2 regions of the Comamonas sp. FUJ_7 genome follow, and region 2 is predicted to be linked to the other one. Evidence: predicted binding sites of a transcription regulator. Region 2 holds the regulator's gene; the other holds the start of a gene.
The links. Region 2 encodes HrcA, which represses chaperone genes, less so after heat shock. Its sites were predicted from a motif close to TTAGCACTCNNNNNNNNNGAGTGCTAA; they were not measured.
Positions count from the first base shown of each region.

Region 1 (10,312 bases), 180 kb from region 2:
GCGATATCCGCGGCAATATCCGTCGCATGACAGAGGCCGCCGCCAAGGCCGCTGCCGATCAGGCCGATCTGGTGGTCTTTTCCGAGCTATCGCTGTGCGGCTACTACCCCGGCGACATGCTGGATGAGCCCAGCTTTTTGCAGCGCCTGGACGAAGGCCTGCAAGACCTGCTGGCCGCCACGCGCCAGTACCCGGATCTGCACTGGGTTGTGGGCGCCCCCACGCGCCACAAAGGGCCGGGCAAACCGCTGCACAACAGCCTGCTGGTGCTGAAAGACGGCCAGATTCGCCTGCAGTACGACAAGCAGTTGCTGCCCACCTACAACATCTTTGACGAGCGCCGCCATTTCGAGCCCGGCGCGGACACGGCCAAGGTGCTGCGCATTGGCAACTGCCAGGTGGGCTTTCTGGTCTGCGAAGACGGCTGGAATGATGAGGGCGCCGATTACGCCACCAACCCGTTCTCGCGCATGGGCGATGCCGCGCCGGATATGGTCATCAGCATCAACGCCAGCCCCAGCCACCTGGGCAAGCGCGAGCAGCGCCATGAAGTGTTTACGCAGGCGGCAGCGCGCCACAAGCTGTCCATCCTCTATGTGAACCAGATCGGCGGGCAGGACCAGATCGTGTTTGACGGTGCCTCGTTTGCCGTCGAACCCGAGGCCGGTGTGGTGTATGAAGCCAAGCGCTTTGTGGAAGACATCTACACACTGGAGCTGGGCGACAACGGCCACTTCCAGCGCGTGGATGGCACGCAATTCCCCGCCGTGCCCGTGCAGGGTCTGCCCACCATGGAGTTCTACCGCCAGCAAATCGTGCTGGGCCTGCGCGACTATGCGCGCCGCTGCGGTTTCAAGCAGATAGTAGTGGGCAGCTCGGGCGGCATTGATTCGGCGCTGACGCTGGCCTTGGCGGCAGATGCACTGGGTCCGGACAACGTAGTGGGCATCACCATGCCATCCAACTATTCCTCGGCTGGCTCGGTCGATGACTCTGTGGACTTGTGCCGCAATCTGGGCATCAAGCTGTACGAGCACCCGATAAAGGAACTGGTCACCACCTATGCGCGCCAGTTCGAGGCCAGCTTTGGCGAGCCACTCAAGGGGCTGGCGCTGGAGAACCTGCAGGCCCGCGCACGCGGCACCACGCTGATGGAGTTTTCCAACGCCTTTGGCCACCTGCTACTGACCACAGGCAACAAATCCGAAGTGTCCGTGGGCTACTGCACGCTGTACGGCGACACCAACGGCGGCTTGGGCCTGCTGGGCGACCTGTACAAGACCGAGGTGTTTGAGCTGTCGCGCCACATCAATGAATACGCGGGCCGCGAGCTGATTCCGCAGGCCATCATCGACAAGCCGCCCTCGGCCGAACTGGCACCGGGCCAGCGCGATGATGACAGCCTGCCGCCTTACCCCGTGCTGGACGAGATCCTTAAATGGCATATCGAAGGCCAGCACCTGTCCAGCAAGGAATATGCCCAGGCTGCCGCCTTTGTGGAGCAGCTCAGAATGCAGGCCGGCGGGCCCGAGATCATTGCCCACGTTCAAAAGCTGGTGTTCCGTAGCGAATACAAGCGGCGCCAGGCCCCGCCCATGCTGCGAGTTCGCCCACGCGCCTTTGGCACCGGCCGGCAAATGCCAATTGCGGCACACTACGAGTAAGCTTCCATCTATCAAAAAGTGAGCTGATAGCGCTTACCCATCAAGCGTTTCAGCCACTTTTCATCTATTTCCTGCCCGTAAGGGCCGTGTTTTCAGTACGGGTTTCGCTCACATGCCTCAAGCCAGTTCCCATACCGCCAGCAAGCGCGTCATCTCTCCCGCTCCCGAGACTTTGCCCACCTCCATGCCGCTGCACACCGCCGTGCTGATTGGCCGCTTTCAGCCGCTGCACAACGGCCATATGGCACTGCTGCACGCCGCGCTGGAGCGCGCAAGACAAGTTGTGGTGGTGCTGGGCAGCGCCTGGCAGGCACCCAACCCAAAAAATCCGTTCAGCTGGCAGGAACGCGCGCAGATGATGCGCGACGCGCTATCAAAAGAGGACGCCGAGCGAGTGCACTGCGTGCCCGTGCGCGACTATTACAACGAGCCGCTGTGGGTGCAGGCCGTGCGCGAAGCCGTGGCGTCCCGCGTGCCAGAGGGCGCCAGCGTGGCCTTGGTTGGCCACTTCAAGGACTCCAGCAGCAGCTATCTGGCGCGCTTTCCGGGCTGGGAGCTGATCAGCCTGCCGCGTCTGGGTCAGTTTGATGCCACGCCGTTGCGCGAAATCTTCTTTGGCGAAGGCTCAGTCTCACCCGAAGCCATGGAGGCTGCCCTCGCCAAGCTCTCCAGCCAGATGCCCGAGACCTCGCTGGCCTTTTTGCGCCACTGGGCGCATACGCCGCTGTATGTGCGCATGCAAAAAGAGTGGCACATGCTGCAGGCCTATAAGCAAGCCTGGGCCAAGGCACCGTATGCACCCATGTTTGTCACCGTGGACGCGCTGCTGCGCTGCCACGCCAAAGGCAAGGACCAGGTGCTGCTGATTCAGCGCGGCCACGCGCCCGGCCAAGGGCTGTGGGCCATGCCCGGCGGCTTTCTGGAGCAGCGCGACAGCCTGTGGCAGTCCTGCGTGCGCGAGCTTCGCGAGGAAACCTGCTCCGCCGTTAGCGAGGCCGACTTGCTGGCCGCCCTGCAAGCCGTGCAGGTGTTTGACCACCCCGATCGCAGCCTGCGCGGGCGTACCATTACCCATGTGCACTATCTGGACCTGGGCGTGCAGCCCAGTCTGCCGCCGGTGCAAGGCGCAGACGATGCCGCCCTGGCCCGCTGGGTGCCGATTGCCGATCTGGCGCAGATGGAGGGCGAGTTCTTCGAGGACCACTTCCAGATCCTGTGCCAATTCCTGCCCATTACCCTGGCGCATCACGAGCCAGCGCTGCAGGTGGCCTAAGGCAGAGAAAACATTAAAACCATAGCTACAAGCGCTTACCAGGAAAGCGATTGAGGCACTTTTTATATAAATTTCATGAGTCAACTCAACATTCGCCCCGCTACCGAGCAGGACATAGACCTCATCCTGCACTTTGTGCGTGAACTCGCCATTTATGAAAAGGCCGAGCATGAAGTCAAAGCCACACCAGATCATGTGCGGCGTACTCTCTTCTGCGACAACCCCGCCGTCTTTGGTTTGATCTGCGAAGTCGATGCAAAGCCTGTTGGCTTTGCCGTTTATTTCTTCAACTATTCGACATGGCAAGGCCAGCACGGCCTGTACCTGGAAGACCTGTACGTGACACCCGACTCGCGCGGTCACGGCGCAGGCAAGGCTTTGCTCCAACACCTGGCACAGATTGCGCTAGAAAAAGACTGCGGCCGCTTTGAGTGGAGCTGCCTGGACTGGAACACCCCCTCCATCAAGTTCTATGACAGCCTCGGAGCACTTCCCCAGAAAGAGTGGATTCGTTACCGCATGACAGGTGACGCACTGCAAGCCATGGCACGCGGCGGGCAAAACCGCTAAGCACGCTCCAGCGCAGCATCCTCAGACAGAGCTGCCCAGGCGTGCGGCGCGCCCCAAGCAGCACCAAGTGTGTACGCAGCTTCAACAATGCGAATAGGTTTGGTTTGCGTCAAAATATGAAGTTTCCAAAAGCAACAACAAAGGCGGCGCTCAGGGCTGGCCTTTCACACTTATCCTCTGGACTCCTGGATGCCTAGCTCTCAAGAACTCAAAGCTAAAAAAGATGCGCTGGACAAGCTCATCGAAGAAGCACGCCTCGCCGAAGCCAAAGAAGCTTTGGCCACCATCAAAGAACTGATTCAGACCTTCGGCTTCACTTCTCAACAAGTCTTCCCCTGGAAGCCCGAAGAAAAGAAAAAGGTTACAGCCAAGTACTACGATCCCGAGAGTGGCTCCACTTGGTCAGGTCGCGGCAAGCCACCAAAGTGGATTGAGGGCAAGGATCGCGAGCAGTATCTAATCGACACCACACCGACCTACGACTTCAACGCCCCGCGCGACGAAAAAAACCCATTCCCGGTCCAGTAAACACCAAACTCATGCGATGCTGCGCTGCAGGAGTGGATACAGAAGCGAACTCTTGCAACAGTAATGCCGCTACGCCCCGCCCAGGCCTACATGGTCATCACAGTCTTATGTACTTTGACCTCCCACTGAGCTTGCAATGAGTTCTCGCAGCACACCACTTGCGTGCTGCTTGGGGTATTCAAGCCCCTTCCATGGCTACCGCCACCTCTCTTCCATCCCATTAGTCATGAGTTCTGTGCCATCAACACAGACCAGCTCTTGAAACTCCAGAAAATTGCCTTATTATTAGCACTCGATGGGGTTGAGTGCTAACAACTTAATCCCAGCTATTCCGAATGCCAGCTAGGATGGCTGGCAAGTCTTGTTTCAACTTTGTTGATGTATTAGGAGTTGGTATGAACCTGCGTCCCCTGCACGATCGCGTGATCGTCAAGCGCCTCGAAAACGAAACCAAGACAGCCTCGGGCATCGTGCTCCCTGATGCTGCCACCGAGAAGCCTGACCAAGGCGAGGTGCTGGCTGTGGGTCCCGGCAAGCGCAATGACAAGGGCGAGCAAATCGCTCTGAACGTGAAGGTCGGTGACCGCGTTCTGTTTGGCAAGTACTCTGGCCAGGCCGTGAAGATCAACGGCGACGAACTGCTGGTCATGAAGGAAGACGATCTGTTCGCAGTCGTCGAGAAGTAATTCGCTCAAGCGATTTACTTCATTCAAACACTGAATTTCATAGCTGCCAGCACTTACCAGATAAAGGCTGGCAGGCAATTTGAACCCAATTCTTTAGGAGCCAAAAATGGCAGCAAAAGACGTAGTTTTCGGCGGTGAAGCACGTGCACGCATGGTTGAAGGCGTGAACATTCTGGCTAACGCAGTCAAGGTTACATTGGGCCCCAAGGGTCGCAACGTGGTGCTGGAGCGCTCGTTCGGCGCTCCTACCGTGACCAAGGACGGTGTGTCCGTGGCCAAGGAAGTGGAACTGAAAGACAAGCTGCAGAACATGGGTGCTCAGCTGGTTAAGGAAGTCGCTTCCAAGACCAACGACATCGCTGGTGACGGTACAACGACTGCTACCGTGCTGGCACAAGCCATCGTGCGCGAAGGCTCTAAGTACGTAGCCGCTGGTCTGAACCCCATGGACCTGAAGCGCGGTATCGACAAGGCTGTTGCAGCCCTGGTGGAAGAGCTGAAGAAGCAATCCAAGGCCACCACCACTTCCAAGGAAATCGCCCAAGTGGGTTCGATCTCCGCCAACTCCGACGAGTCCGTGGGCAGCATCATCGCTGAAGCCATGGATAAGGTGGGCAAGGAAGGCGTGATCACCGTGGAAGAAGGCAAGAGCCTGGCCAACGAACTGGATGTCGTCGAAGGCATGCAATTCGACCGCGGCTACCTGTCGCCTTACTTCATCAACAACCCCGAAAAGCAATCCGCTGTTCTGGACAACCCCTTCGTGCTGCTGTTCGACAAGAAGATCAGCAACATCCGTGACCTGCTGCCTACTCTGGAAGCCGTCGCTAAGGCTGGCCGTCCTCTGCTGATCATTGCAGAAGACGTTGAAGGCGAAGCCCTGGCGACTCTGGTGGTCAACACCATCCGCGGCATCCTGAAGGTTGTGGCTGTGAAGGCTCCTGGCTTCGGCGACCGCCGCAAGGCCATGCTGGAAGACATCGCCATCCTGACTGGCGGCAAGGTCATCGCTGAAGAAGTGGGCCTGTCGCTGGACAAGGTGACTTTGGAAGACCTGGGCCAAGCTCAACGCGTCGAAATCGGCAAGGAAAACACCACCATCATCGACGGTGCTGGCAAGGCTGACGAAATTGAAGCCCGCGTGAAGCAAATCCGCATCCAGATCGAAGAAGCTACTTCCGACTACGACCGCGAAAAGCTGCAAGAGCGCGTGGCCAAGCTGGCCGGCGGTGTGGCCGTGATCAAGGTTGGCGCTGCCACCGAAGTCGAAATGAAGGAAAAGAAGGCCCGCGTGGAAGACGCCCTGCACGCTACCCGCGCTGCCGTGGAAGAAGGCATCGTGGCCGGCGGTGGCGTGGCACTGCTGCGCGCCAAGCAAGCCGTGGGTGAAATCTCGACAGGCAACGTCGAGCAAGACGCTGGCGTGAAGCTGGTGTTGAAGGCCATCGAAGCGCCTCTGCGCGAAATCGTGGCCAATGCCGGTGGCGAGCCTTCCGTGGTGGTGGATGCTGTGCTGAAGGGCCAAGGCAACTTCGGTTTCAACGCCGCTAACGAAACTTACGGCGACATGCTGGAAATGGGTATCCTGGACCCCACCAAGGTGACCCGTACAGCTCTGCAAAACGCCGCTTCCGTGGCATCTCTGCTGCTGACCACCGAGTGCATGATCGCTGAAGCCCCCAAGGCTGAAGGCGCACCTGCCATGCCCGACATGGGTGGCATGGCCGGTATGGGTGGCATGGGCATGTAATTGCCTGGCTGCTGACTGGGTGGTTTTTACTACTCAGTTCCGCAAACAAAAAGGCCGCTTTCGCGGCCTTTTTTGCGTCTGCTTGATCTTCTCAAATACCTTGGGCAATAAAAGCCAGAAAATCAATTAGCTGGCTTTTAGTTTTAAATCAACTGATGATTAGAAGCGATGGCGCAGGCCAATAGTGATACCGGTACGCTTCTTGGCCCCATATTGATCCAGCGCCACTTGACTGCCACCTTTCACCTTGGTGTGGTCTACACCAAAGTAAGCATCAGTTCTCTTCGAGAACGCATAGTCAACGACTGCGACCATAAAGTCTGCCTTACCGTTGTAGCTTCCGCCAGCAGATCCAGATTGTTTGGCATGGTAATAATGCAGTCCAGCATTAATCTGAGGCGTGATTTGATAGCCCGCTCCAATCTTGTACATTTCACGCTTATCGGCATTCCCTGCCATAAAGCCGCCGTTAGATGAGCCTTGCCAGTAAAGGCTCAAGAGAGTGGAGTCAACCGCTGCATCAATGGGATTTGTCGCAGAGTATGCGTCTTTGCGCTTATTCACACCGTATCCCAAATTGACATACAAGGGACCAGATCGATAAGAGCCACCCAACGTCCAAGCATCGACTGCCGTACCTGCTGGCAATGTAGTTCTCAAGAATCCACCACCCAAAGAAATTCCACTTTGGGAGTAACGCAAATAGCCACCTGCTGTTTTTGTAGGCCCACCAACCGCACCCGCCACATCAGCAGGAGAAGTAAATGGGCCTTTATTACCCTCATCAAAAGAGTATTGCAAAGCCCCACGCACAGGGCCGAACTCAGCCACATATTTCAGCATGTTATTGGCGCGCGCCCCCATGGACATACCAATTTCAGGCTTATAGGCCTCCATATAAGGAGAGTATGGAAAAGAGGAATAGGTTGAGGTCACCAAATCAAACAACATGTTGTATTGGCGGCCCATGGTTATCTGACCAAAACTCTTGCTTCGCAGCCCAACCCATGACTGCTGAAAAAAATTAGTACTAGCCGAGACACCAGAATCCGTCAGAAAGCGGGCCTCCAGGTTTGCAATCGCCGATAAGCCTCCACCCAAGTCTTCGGTCACATTAATACCCCAACGACTTTGCGACATACCGCCACCAATCATTTGGGTTAATCCACTTTTATCTGCCCCTTCATTAGTAGTGTGACGAATCGCAGCATCCACAATTCCATAAAGCTGTACGCTGCTTTGCGCATAAGCAATGCCTCCAAGAGAACCCAGTACCGCCAAAGCCAATGTCTTTTTCACAAACGAAGCTGTCATTGTGTTGCCTCTCTCAGTTCACAAACAGTTGGTGGAAATTTCATTCTAGAAATGCTTTTCACAACTGAGCGTGCATTGGCGCAAGCGCAACACAGGCCTTCCCCTCTTAGGGATTACCTTCTCGCCACCACTCTTTAAGGCCTAACCCTTTGGTAAGGCAAAATAAAAAAGGCCTGTCTTTCGACAGGCCTTTTAAGCTTTAAGCAATGACTGGCTTATGCCAGCAACTGATTAGAAAGCGTGGCGGATACCAACTTGCACGCCAGTCTGGTTGCGAGCAGCGCCGCTGTCCTTCAGACCGATGTTGTTGCTCACACCCTTGGAAGCCAGGGACATGTAAGAACCTTCCTTGTTCTTCAGGTAAGCCACAGTACCGTACACAGCAGTGCGCTTGGACAGGTTGTGGACATAACCCAGGGACAGTTGGTGAGCCTTGGTGTCAGCAGCCTTCTGGTCGTACAGAGCGTACTGCAGCTTCACTTCGCCAACGCCACCCACAGGAGCGGACACGCCCAGCAGGTAGTTGTTGAACTTAGCGCTGGAGCCCAGTTCGGGCTTGTACTTGATCTGCTGAGCCAGACCTGCAACCTTGGCCACACCAAAGTTGTAAGAGGCACCGATAGAGTATTCGTCACGGTCAGCCTGCAAGCCAGCAACAGCAGTCTTCGCTGTACCGTAAGCAGCTGTCACGCTCAGGGGGCCGTTGTCATAGCCAACGTTACCACCGACATAACGGCCTTGCTTGGTACCAGCAACTTGCTTTTCATCAAAAGCATAGCTCACGTTAGCTGTGAAGCCGCTGAAGTTAGGCGAAGAGTAGGACAGCATGTTGTCCTTACGGATGGTGTTGCCATCAGCCAAGCCTGTACCAGCCCAGTCCTTGTAACCCATGTTCTGGCCGATACCGGTAGCGCCGAACAGGTCATACTTCAGACCAGCACGGAATGTGGGTGTTGTTTCACGACCCAGACGAACTTCACCGAAGTTACCGGACAGACGGACTGTGGATTCGCGCTTGAAATTGAAGCCGGAAGCATTGCCGTCGTCACCGAAGATTTCGCCTTCCAGCCAGAAACCAGCCTTCAGACCGCCACCCAGGTCTTCTGTACCGCGCAGGCCCAGACGGCTGGTTGCGTTACCGCTGGTGTGCATACCGTAGTTGCTGCCGTTGCCGCCGTCAGCATTGCTCACGTACGACACGCCAGTGTCAACGATACCGAACAGGGTCACGGAAGATTGAGCCATTGCGGCGCCGGAAGCGGCCAGCACTGCCAGGGCGATCAGAGATTTTTTCATTACGAGTTACTCCAAGGTTTAGAAGGGCGCCGGTTCTATGGGAGAGAGACTTGAGCCTCGAGCTCCACCGGTTTCCCGCGCCAACCTCCTGGTGGGGAAGTTGGGTCTATTGCACCAGACCCCCGAGCCCAGCGCAAAGGAATTCACCCAAAACCGCTCGATTCGGCGCGTTTTCGTTGCAGCACCGCAACAAAGTACAGCGCTATACAAGAGGCAACCTCTTGAGGGTTCGCACCTGGCATTGCCCCAGCACAAATGATGGATGCAGTGCTCTGGTGTACCTTACGGGCATTGGCACGTCTTCTGTGCCTTAGCAAATTTTAGTCATGGATCAATTTCTGACCGCTGCCGATGCAGCTCTTCGCACTCTGTTTGCCGACCCGGTGGCCGCAGAGCGCTCGCCTGCAGCTGGGATCGCCGAAGCCGATCTGAGCGATGAACAGCGCAAGCTCTCTGCAGCCTTGATGCGCGTCAATCATGTGGGAGAAGTCTGCGCGCAGGCTCTCTATAACGCTCAGGCAATGGTGACCAAAGATTCAGAGTTGCGCGAGCACCTGCTGCAGGCAGCCCGTGAGGAAATGGATCACCTGGCCTGGACACGTGAGCGTCTGCACGCCCTGGGTGATCGCCCGTCCTTGCTCAATCCTTTATGGTTTGCTGGCGCCTTCGCCATAGGCACAGTCGCTGCAAAGATCAGCGATGCCGCCAGCCTGGGCTTTGTGGTTGAAACAGAAAACCAGGTTTCCTCTCACCTGGAAAGCCATTTGGGTCGTTTGCCCGAAGAGGATGAGGCCTCGCGCGCTGTGGTGGAGCGCATGAAAGAGGATGAAGAGCGCCATGCCGCAGCCGCCATTGACGAGGGCGCGATGCAGTTGCCTCCGATCGCTCAAGGTCTGATGCGCATGGCGGCTAAGGTCATGACGACCACGGCGCACCGCATTTGAATTTGCCACAGTGACAAAAACGCAAACGGGCCGCTCAGGCCCGTTTTTCATGGGTGAAGTGAAGATCAGGCTTCGACGATATCAAAGCCCGTGGTGATCTCAGCAGTCTTGCCCAGCATGATGGTCGCCGAGCAGTATTTGTCATGGCTCATGGCAATCGCACGCTCGACCGCTGCGGCGGGCAGGTTCTTGCCGCTGACCGTGAACTGCATATGAATCTTGGTGAACACCTTGGGCTCAGTCTCTGCACGCTCTGAGGTCAGTTGAACGCTGCAGCCCTTCACGTC
Region 1 covers NZ_JBXXZI010000004.1:183,762-194,073, forward strand. The annotation lists gene AC2I9W_RS07995 (NAD+ synthase) at 1-1,664, shown strand, start outside; gene AC2I9W_RS08000 (bifunctional nicotinamide-nucleotide adenylyltransferase/Nudix hydroxylase) at 1,777-2,937, shown strand; gene AC2I9W_RS08005 (GNAT family N-acetyltransferase) at 3,013-3,507, shown strand; gene AC2I9W_RS08010 (H-NS histone family protein) at 3,697-4,035, shown strand; gene groES (co-chaperone GroES) at 4,431-4,721, shown strand; gene groL (chaperonin GroEL) at 4,828-6,471, shown strand; gene AC2I9W_RS08025 (porin) at 6,631-7,785, opposite strand; gene AC2I9W_RS08030 (porin) at 8,017-9,081, opposite strand; gene coq7 (2-polyprenyl-3-methyl-6-methoxy-1,4-benzoquinone monooxygenase) at 9,408-10,025, shown strand; gene AC2I9W_RS08040 (OsmC family protein) at 10,091-10,312, opposite strand, start outside.
Region 1: the regulator HrcA is predicted to act here: its motif matches at 4,321-4,347, upstream of groES (co-chaperone GroES).

Region 2 (10,312 bases):
TCACAGCAAGGCCGGGATGCAGATTCTTCACCTGCATGGCACCTCCATGCAGGTGCATGATGCGGGTCACGATGGACAGCCCCAGTCCAGTGCCGCTGCGCTGACCGTTGGGTCTGGGGGTTGTGAAAAAGCGCTCTCCCAGGCGGGCCAGCAGGGCCTCGGCAACCCCGGGGCCTTGGTCGCTGACGGTGATACGGTGCGGGGCAAGTTCCAGAGAAATCACGCTGCCATCGGGTGAAAAATCCAGTGCGTTCTGCAGCAGGTTGCTGATGGCCAGCGTGACCAGTCCGGCCTCCCAGGGGCCGGTGCTGTCGCTGCCGTGAAGGTGGATGCGAATGCTGCGCTGCTCGGCATGGCTTTGCAACGCTGCAGTAGCCCGCCGGGCACATTCAAGCAGGCTGCAGTGCTGGCTGGTGTCCAGTTGCTGACGCTGCTCAAGACGGCTGAGCTGCAGCAGTTGATCAATCAGGTTTTGCAGGCGCAGGCTTTGCTCGACCACCTGGTTGGCAAACATGAGGCGATCTTGCGGCGGCAGCTCTTCCTGCAGCAACTCGCCAGCGCCCCGGATGGCGGCCACCGGGCTTTTGAGTTCATGGGTCAGGGCGCGAACATAGCCCTCGATATAGTCACGCCCTTCCAGGCGCTTGCGCATCTTGTCCATGGCCTGGGCAAGCTCTCCCAGCTCTCCGGGCATATCGGGCACGGGCGCTGGTGGCATGGCTTGCACAGGGTGGGCGGCCTCGTGGAGTGTGGGCGCCTGTACTTGCAGCGCATAGTTGCGCAGCCGGCGAACATGGATGACAAACCATAAGGTGATGGCGCAGCCCACGCCTGCGGAGAGGAGCACAAACAACAGGCCGCCGCGCAAAATTTTCTGCTCAGCGCCATCCACAATCTTTTGTACCGAGCTGGCGGGCTTGGATGTGGTCAGCACCCCGGCAATCTGGCCGTTCACCATGATGGGGGCCGAGACATACATGACGCTGCTGGACTCGTCTTCCTTGACGGCACGGGTGGTTCGGGCGCCATATTCGCCGCGCAGCGTCAGATAGACATCGCGCCAGCGCGAGTAATCGGCACCTTCATCCTTGCCCTGAGAGTCGAACAACACCATGCCTCTGGCATCGGTCACGGTGATGCGCAGATCGAGTGTGGTCTTGCGGGAGTCCCAGATCCAGGCCTGTATCGGCTTTTGCGTGTAGTTCTGTAGCTGCTTGGCAAACGCACTGTTGGAGCCAGGCTGGAGCAGGCCTTGTTCCATGTCTGCGCTGACCAGTGTGGCGAGTGCGTAAGAGGTTTCGACCAGCGTGTCTTCGGTCACCTTGCGCACGCTGGGCTTGATCTCCACCATGAAGACCCGCAGCACAAAAAAGGCGGCCAGACCGTTGATGAGGAAAAAGGCAAAAAACAGTCGCAGGCCCAGGCGCATGGCAGCTATCGAGGTGGGGTCAGGCTGTAGCCCAAGCCGCGGTGGGTGATGATGATGTCTTGATCGGGCAGGTGTTCGCGCAACTTGGCGCGCAAGGTTTTGATGTGGGTGTCCACCGTGCGGTCGGTGCTTTCGTTGTTCAAGCCCCAGACCTGCTCGAGCAGCGTGTCGCGGCTCAGGATGCGGCCGTCTGCATTGGCCAGGCTTTGCAGCAACTGGTATTCACGCCGAGTCAAATCCAGCGCCAGGTTGTGAATCAGTGCACGCTGTCCTTGCTCATCTATTTGAAGTGCCTGCGCAGGCGGGGTAAGGGCTGCAGGCTGAAATTGCCTTGAACGGCGCAGCAAGGCTCGGGTGCGAGCCAGCAGCTCGCGCGGGCTGAAGGGCTTGCTCAAGTAGTCGTCGGCACCCAGCTCAAGTCCCAATACCTTGTCCATCTCCTCCCCTCGGGCGCTGAGCACAAGAATGGGAGCGATGTCGCCTGAAGAGCGCAACTCGCGGCACCAGTCCAGGCCGTTGCCGTCGGGCAGGCCCACATCCATGAGCAGCGTATCAAAGGCCCTTTTGCTCCATTGCTGGCGGGCATCGTAAATCAGCAGGCAGTGGGTTACCGCAATGCCGTCGCGTTCAAGGGCATAGCAGATGGTGCGGGCAATGGCAGGGTCATCTTCAAGCAGTAGCACATGCGGTGCCGAGGAGCTAAAGCCGGGCATGGCTGAGGTCTTCAGTGAGGCGCTTGAGCAGAGTCAGTGCCGAAAAACTGCTGCGATATCTGCATGAACTTGCCACGAAAATCCAGCGAGCGATGACGGCGCACGGTAGGCCACTGCTTCTCAAAGTGTTTGGCCAGGGCTTCGGTCAGGTAAACGGAGCGATGCTGCCCGCCCGTGCAGCCAATGCCCACGGTGACATAGCTGCGATGGTCTTTTGCCAGCAGCGGCAGCCAGCGCTCGAGAAAATGCTGAATGTCCTGCTGCATTTGTTGCACTTCAGGCAGGTGCTGCAGGTAATCAATCACAGGCTGATCCAACCCCGTCAGTGCGCGCAAGTCTTTCTCGTAGTGCGGGTTTGGCAGCATGCGCACATCGAAGATGTAGTCCGAGTCTGCGGGAATGCTGTGCTTGAAGCCAAAGGACTGGAACAGCAGCGTCATCTGACCTGCAGGGGCCTGAATGACCTGCTTGATATAGCTTTGCAGCTGGGAGGATTTGAGATCGCTGGTATCGATGATGGTGGAGCGCTCGCGCAAGCTGCTCAGCAGCTCGCGTTCTTTCTCGATATCCTGGACTAAGGCCTGACGCTCATTGGTTTGCGCGCCGGGCGACAGGGGGTGGCGTCTGCGTGTTTCGGAAAAGCGGCGCACCAGAGTGCCTGTGCCAGCGTCCAGAAAAATCATGCGGGGTTTCAGCCCCAGTGCATCCAAGCGCTCCAGTTGTTCAGGCAACTGAGGCAGTCCCTTGGCGCTGCGTGCATCCATGGCAATAGCGACCTTGGCGTCTTGCTGCGCGTACTTGAGTTCGACAAAAGATTGAAGCAGCTCAGGCGGCAGATTGTCCACGCAGTAGTAGCCTGCATCCTCCAGCGCATGCAGCGCAACGGACTTGCCCGACCCGGACATGCCGCTGATCAGAACAATCTCCATAGACATGATTCACACTCCCCTGACTTTGCTGCTGCTTTTGCGCGCCGTAGCCGCTGGCTTGTCGCCGCGGACTTTGCTGGCCGAAGGCTGCACGATGGTGTCTGCAGCCGGCTGTTGTGATGACGATCTTGCCATGCTCAGCATTTCTCTGGCATGAGCCATGGTTGCTTCGGATAAATGCTCTCCCCCCAACATGCGAGCCATCTCCATCTCGCGCTCTTCGCCCGTTAGCGGATCCACGCTGCTGATGGTGGTGTTGGACTTTGGACGCTTGGTGACGCGGTAATGCTGATCGGCATAGGCGGCTACCTGGGGCAGGTGGGTGACGGCCAGCACCTGGCGCGAGTGACCCAGGGAGTGCATGAGACGGCCCACTGTTTCGGCAACGGCACCACCCACGCCTGAATCCACTTCGTCAAAGATCAACGTCTCGGCCTGGCCGAGTTCGCTGGTGGTCACGGCAATGGCCAGCGAGATGCGCGAAAGCTCGCCGCCCGATGCCACCTTGGCAATAGGTTTTGGGGTGGCGCCGGTGTGGCCTGCGACCAGAAAGGTAATGCTGTCCGAGCCCGCAGGGCTGGCGATTTCGGCTTGTTCCAACTGTACTTCAAAGCGCCCCCCCTTCATGCCCAGGGTCTGCATGGACTGAGTGATGGCTCGCGACAGGCGCGGTGCAGCAAGAGCACGTTGCTGAGAAATCTGGCGTGCTTCGAGCAGATATTTCTGATGCGCAGCCTGTTCAGTTGCGCGTAAGCCATCGACATCGACGGCGGCGTCTAGCTGACGCAGCTCTTGCTTCCAGCCTTCGAGCAAGGCAGGTAACTCCTCGGGGGTACGCTTGTAGCGGCGTGCCAATTGCATCCACAGTGACAGGCGCTCGTCCAGATCGGCCAGCAGCTCGGGATCCAGATCGGCACGGCGCAAATAGGCCTGCAGGGAGTGACGAGCATCGTGCAGCTGAGCGACGCAGGAACCCAGCACATCGGCAATGTTCTGAAACTGAGGCTCCAGATGCTCTTGATCTTGTAGCAAGTGGTGCGCTCTGCCTAAAGGGTTGGCTGCACCTGAGTCATCATCTTCCAGTAATTGCAAACAGGTCTGGGCAGAGTCCATCAAGGTTTGCGCGTGAGAGAGCCGGGTGTGTTGTGCGTTGAGCTCATCCCACTCATCAGCGCGTGGGGAGAGCTTTTCCAGCTCGGAGATCTGCCATTGAAGGCGCTCACGCTCGCGCTGCAGATTGTCTTGGGCTGCCAGCGCCTGCTCCAGCGTCTGGTGGCTTTGACGCCAGCTTTGCCACAGAGCCTTGAGTGCTGCAGTGTCAATACCGCCATAGGTGTCCAGCATGGCACGCGCAGCATCCGGACGGGTCAGGCTTTGCCAGGCATGCTGACCATGAATGTCTATGAGCTGCTCGCCTAGATGGCGCAGCTGCGTGGCTGTGGCGGGAGAGCCGTTGATCCATGCCCGGCTGCGGCCTTGACTGTCTATAACGCGGCGCAGCAGCAGGTCAGGCTCTTGCGAAAAGCCTGCTTCTTCCAGCCAGGGGCGTAAATCAGTCGGGCAATCAAATGCCGCGCAGATATCGGCTTGGCTGCAGCCCTCGCGCACGACCTGAGCATCGGCTCGTGCACCGAGGACCAGTTGCAGCGCGTCTAGCATGATGGATTTTCCGGCACCGGTTTCGCCAGTCAGAACGGTAAATCCAGACTGCCAGTCCAGATCCAGTGCTTGAACAATGACAAAGTCCTGCAAGACGATGCGCTTCAAAGCCATGTTCAGACGCCTCCCTCGTTCCAGCCCAGTTTTTTGCGCAGGGTGGCGTAGTAGTTCCAGCCTTTGGGGTGCAAAAAGTGCACGCTGTGGTCTGCGCGTTTGACCAGAATGCGATCGCCATGCTGCAAGGAGGCCAGAGATTGCATGTCAAAGTTGGCACTGGCATCGCCTCGCCCACCCACGACCTCAATCGTCACTTCCTGAGAGTCGGACAGAACAATGGGGCGGTTGGAGAGATTGTGTGGGGCAATCGGAACAATGACCCAGGCGGGAATGGATGGGTGAAGCATGGGGCCTCCAGCTGAAAGCGCGTATGCTGTCGAGCCTGTAGGCGAAGCCACAATGAGGCCGTCGGCGCGCTGGTTGGAGACGAAGCGCCCACCGACTTCAATGCGAAGCTCTACCATGCCAGAGGTTGAGCCACGGTTCACAACGACATCGTTCATGGCTTGTGCTTCGAATACACATTGCCCTTCACGCATGACTCGTGCGTGCATGAGAGGACGCTCATCCTCCTCATATTCGCCGTGCAGAATGGGCGTGATGGACGCTTCAAACTCTTCTAGGGCAATATCGGTCACAAAGCCCAGGCGGCCCTGGTTGATACCCACTAGGGGCGTGCCATAGCGAGCCAGATGGCGACACACGCCTAACATAGTGCCGTCCCCGCCTAGGACTAGACCCAAGTCGCAATGTCTGCCCAGGCCGTCTACATCCATGCTCGGGTAGTCGCTCATGCCGGAATTAAGAGCGGACTGGGTATCCAGAATCACCTCACAACCCTGGCTGCGCACATAGTCCGCAATCCTTCGAAGTGCCGTGCTGGCAGCTTCGGATGGCGCGCCTGCGGCGGGTGTGTGGTACTTGCCGATCAAGGCAATATGGTGGAACGTGGATGTCATCTTGGAAATTACATCATTAAAATCAAATCATGCTCGACGAACGTGCCAAGTTATTGCTCAAAGCGCTGATCGAACGTTACATCGCTGATGGTCAACCAGTCGGATCGCGCACTCTTTCACGTGCCTCGGGTCTTGAATTGTCGCCTGCCACCATCCGTAATGTGATGGCCGACCTGGAAGAAATGGGGCTCATCATCAGTCCTCACACATCGGCAGGACGTGTCCCGACCGCCAGAGGGTATCGACTGTTTGTCGACACCATGCTGACTGTGGAACGGTCCGACCTTGTAACGCCCGGTCTGATGCCTGAACAGCCGCAAAAGGTCATTGCCAATGCGGCGAATCTGCTGTCCAACCTCTCCCAGTTTGTGGGCGTGGTCATGGTGCCGCGGCGCAGCTCGGTCTTCAAACATATTGAGTTTGTGCGCCTGTCTGAGCGCCGCTTTCTGGTCATCATCGTCTCGCCAGAAGGAGATGTGCAAAACCGCGTAATTTTTACGGATGTGGATTACCAGTCTTCTCAGTTGCTCGAAGCCTCTAATTTCCTCAATCATCATTACGCTGGTTTGACGATGGAAGAGGTGCGTACGAGACTGCAGGGCGAAGTCGAGCAATTGCGTGGAGAGGTCGCGGCACTTATGCAGGCTGCGGTTAATGTAGGCACAGAAGTCATGAGCAGCCACGACCAGGAGGATGTGGTGATCGCGGGTGAGCGCAACCTGCTGTCAGTCAGTGATTTCTCCAGCGACATGGGCAATCTGCGGCGGGCCTTTGATCTTTTTGAGCAAAAAACGCAGATTCTGCGATTGCTCGATTTCTCTAATCAGGCTGATGGTGTGCGCATCTATATCGGTGGAGAGAGCCAGACCGTGCCGTTCGAAGATCTGTCTGTGGTGAGCGCTCCCTATGAGCTCGATGGCAAGGTGGTTGGGACCTTGGGGGTGATAGGGCCCACACGCATGCACTACGACAAGATGATTCAGATTGTGGATATCACATCCAAACTGGTGAGCAATGCCTTGAGCCACAAGCGTTAGGCCCTACAATAGCGAAGTTTTTCTGGTGGCGGCCACGGCTGTTGTCAGTGTTGGGGCGTTAGCTCAGTTGGTTAGAGCAGAGGACTCATAATCCTTTGGTCGACAGTTCAAGTCTGTCACGCCCTACCAAAATACATTGAAAGCCTGCTGTCTTGTAGATAGCAGGCTTTTTCTTTGGATGCAGTGAAAAAATTGCCAGATTTGATCTGTAGGCCGTTTTTACGCTGCTAGAATACAACCCTGTTGCGGCTGTAGCTCAGCTGGATAGAGTACTTGGCTACGAACCAAGGGGTCGTGGGTTCGATTCCTGCCAGCCGCACCAAAAAACGTCAAACCTCAGAACTGAAAAGTTCTGAGGTTTTTTCGTATCTGGAGGGTGGAAGTGCTCTCAGGCCTTGGGAATCAGCAAGGTAAAGCTACTGCCTTGGCCTAGCTGGCTCTGGATCAGCAGGCGGCCTCCATGGCGTTGAGCCACGGTGCGCGTGAAGGTCAGGCCCAGGCCAACGCCATCAATGCGCTGGTGCTGTTGAAGTCGCTCAAAGGGCTGGCTGAGTCTGGCGAGGGAGTCTTCATCCATGCCGGGGCCGTGATCACGCACGGCAATGCCCCAATGCTTGCCCTGATCGGTGATGCTGACTTCGACCGTGGTGTGTGCGTCAGAGTCTTGTGGCTTGCCGTATTTGATGGCGTTGGTCAGCAGGTTGATGACAGCGCGATGCAGCAGGCCAGGGTCTCCGCGTACAGATGCTTCGGCTTCTGGCAATTCAAACATCAGATCGACGTTTTGTTGCTGGGCTTGTGTCCAGCAGTCCGAGACTGCCTGATCGGCTAGCAGCCCCAGCTCCAGCATTTCGCTGCGGTAGTGTTGCTGCTGGGCGCGAGCCAGGTGCACGAAGTCGTCGGCCAGTTGTAGCGAAGATTGGGCGTAGCTTTCAATGCGTGCAAACAGCAATTCTTCGGACTCGATGCGCTTGCTGGTTTGCTGCATCTCCAGCAGGGTGATGATGGAGCCGATTGGCGAGCGAATATCGTGCGAGATGAACTGCATGGCCTGATCACGCTGGGCTTGTGCGCTGCGCAGGTCGCTGATATCGATCAGGGTAATCAGCCAGCCCGAAGTGGGTGGGGCCTCGAAGGCCTGGCTTAGCAGCATCAGATAGCGCCCCTGTGTGTCACGCCCTTCGCTTTGCTGGGGCAAGCGCGCTTGCTGCAAGGCGGCGCGGGTGAGCAGCGGAGCACTGCTGGCTGGCAGGTTCGCTGAGCGGTAGTCGTGACTGGTGGCGTTGCTCAGCCCGCTTAGCAACTGCACCAGGTCATCGCCTTGCTGAAGGTTTTCGCCCAGGCTTTGTATGTAGCGATGAGCGGCGGTATTGGCGAGAAGCAGATATCCATCGCGGTCGCAGACAAAGGTGGCCGAGGGCAGCTGGCGCAGGCTTTCGCTGACGAAGTGATGCAGGGCGCGAAGTTGGCGAGAGGCGTGCTCTACGGCAGCAATGCGCTGATCAAGGGCATCGTTTTTGAATGAGAGGGCTGGCAGGCCCTGGCCTTGCAAATCTTGTAGCTCCAGCGCCAGAAAGCGCGTGGCAGCGCGCAGTCGCAGCCAGCTCCACAAAGGGTAGGCAAGCGACAAGCCCAGCAGCGCCGCTGCCGGGGCGGTTTGTATATGGCCCCAGCGTGGTGCCAGGCCGGCTGCCAGCAGGCATAGTAAGGCCAGCAAGCCGCTTGCCAGTAAGCCGCCCGAGGGGCCAAACCAGGCCAGAGCCAGTAGGCCCAGCAACACTGGCAGCAGGTTGAGAGCACGATTGAGCAGGGGCGCGGCCGGCTTCAGGTGCGTGTCCTGCAAAATCCCGTTGAGCACATGGCCCTGCATCTCCACGTTGGAGATCAGGCGCGCATCCAGGCCAATGGGGGCGGTGAATTTTTCGCCCAGTCCGGCGGCAGTGGCACCGATCAGCACATATTTGCCGCGAAACGTGGCGGCTGGAATATCGCCGCGCAGCACGTCAATGTAGGAGTACGTGGTGAAAGGCGGCTGATAGCCTTTGCGGCGATCTTGCGCCGCTGATGCAAAGGTGACGATCTGAGGGTTGTGGCGCTGCCATGTGGAGGAGGCGGTGGCGGGCAGCGCTTCCGCAGATACCGGCTTTTGCTGGCAGGCAAGACGGGTTTCGCCAATGCAGTGAAGGCTTAGCGCCATATGCCACCAAAGCTCATCTGCCGTGCCTTCCTGAGCGTAGAAGCGCCGCACCATTCCGTTGGCATCCACGGGCATCTGGGTGTGGCCTAGCGCTGCGGCGGCCTTGGTGAGCTCTTGCAAAGGCAGGGTGACACTGCCCTGGGCCGAGCGCGTGACGGGCAGCACCACCTTGCCGCTTTTTTGCAGAGCACTTTGCAGCAGCAGGTCGTCTTCGGGGTAGTCCCAGTCTTCTTCGCTGAAGACGATGTCCATGCCTATGGCGCGCGGCTGGCCTTGAGCGATGTGGTCAATCACGGCGGCATGCAGTGCACGGCGCCATGGCCAGCGGCCAATGCTGCTGATGCTGTCGTCATCGACGGCGACGATGATGATCTCGGGGGAGGCTGGGCGCTGGTGTAGCCAGGCCGAGGTGTCCTGAATGATGCCGTTGACCCGGGCCAGTTGCTGGCTGCCGCTGAGCCACCAGGTCATGCCAAGCAAGAAAGCACTGAGTAGCAGCCAGCTCAGACGCAGGTCTTGCAAACGGCTTTTGCGGGGGCCAGGAGCTTCCTGCATGGAGTCAGGCTAGGAGGTTGCTTATAAAACCATAGCTGATAGCGCTTTTGCTGCAATGGTTTGATGATTGAATCAATCTGAAGTTCATTGCAGATGGGCGCATGCAGCTATTGTTTTTACTGGCGCATGAGGCGTGAGCCATCACCGGAAGTCAGTGGCTGCCCTTCGGCAGAAGTGACCCAGTTGCCGGTCTGAAACTGCCGTGCGGCAGAGAAATTGCTGCGCAGGCCGTTGGCATCTTCGACCTGCATCTGCAGGTAGTAAGACCCTGCAGGCAAGTCCTGCGTGCTCCATTGCGGCTGCGTCACCCAGGTGTCGACCATGGGTGCGGCAAAGCCCGGTTCGCTGGCGACGACGATGTGGTAGCGCATTCCCTCTTCGCCTTGCCAGCGGATATTGCGGCTGCCTTCACCGGGGCTGCCACCCATTTGCAGCTCTGGGGATTGAGGCGCTTGCGCCAGCTTCAGCGTCTGGGGCGCGGCAAAGGGGCCGGCGTCGGGCTGCCCATTGTTCAAAGTGCGAATACTGCCCACGCGCCACTGATAGGAGCCGGCGGGCAGCTTGGCCAGAGTACTGGCTGGCAGGGCGCAGTCCTTGAGGTCGCTGGCATCGATGACAGGCTGGGCAAAGTTGCCATCAGCCGCGCTGACCTGAATGCGATAGGCAGAAGCCTCTGCCACCTTGGTGCATTGCAGGCCGTGCTGGCCCAGGCCGATGGTGGCGCCGGGCTCGGGGGACTCGTACAGCGGCGGCACGGGATGGGCTTTGACACGCAGC
Region 2 covers NZ_JBXXZI010000004.1:8,328-18,639, reverse strand. The annotation lists gene creC (two-component system sensor histidine kinase CreC) at 1-1,429, opposite strand, end outside; gene AC2I9W_RS07180 (winged helix-turn-helix domain-containing protein) at 1,435-2,142, opposite strand; gene rapZ (RNase adapter RapZ) at 2,154-3,077, opposite strand; gene recN (DNA repair protein RecN) at 3,081-4,844, opposite strand; gene AC2I9W_RS07165 (NAD kinase) at 4,847-5,746, opposite strand; gene hrcA (heat-inducible transcriptional repressor HrcA) at 5,776-6,783, shown strand; tRNA gene AC2I9W_RS07155 (tRNA-Ile) at 6,836-6,912, shown strand; tRNA gene AC2I9W_RS07150 (tRNA-Arg) at 7,029-7,105, shown strand; gene AC2I9W_RS07145 (CHASE2 domain-containing protein) at 7,172-9,535, opposite strand; gene AC2I9W_RS07140 (FecR family protein) at 9,652-10,312, opposite strand, start outside.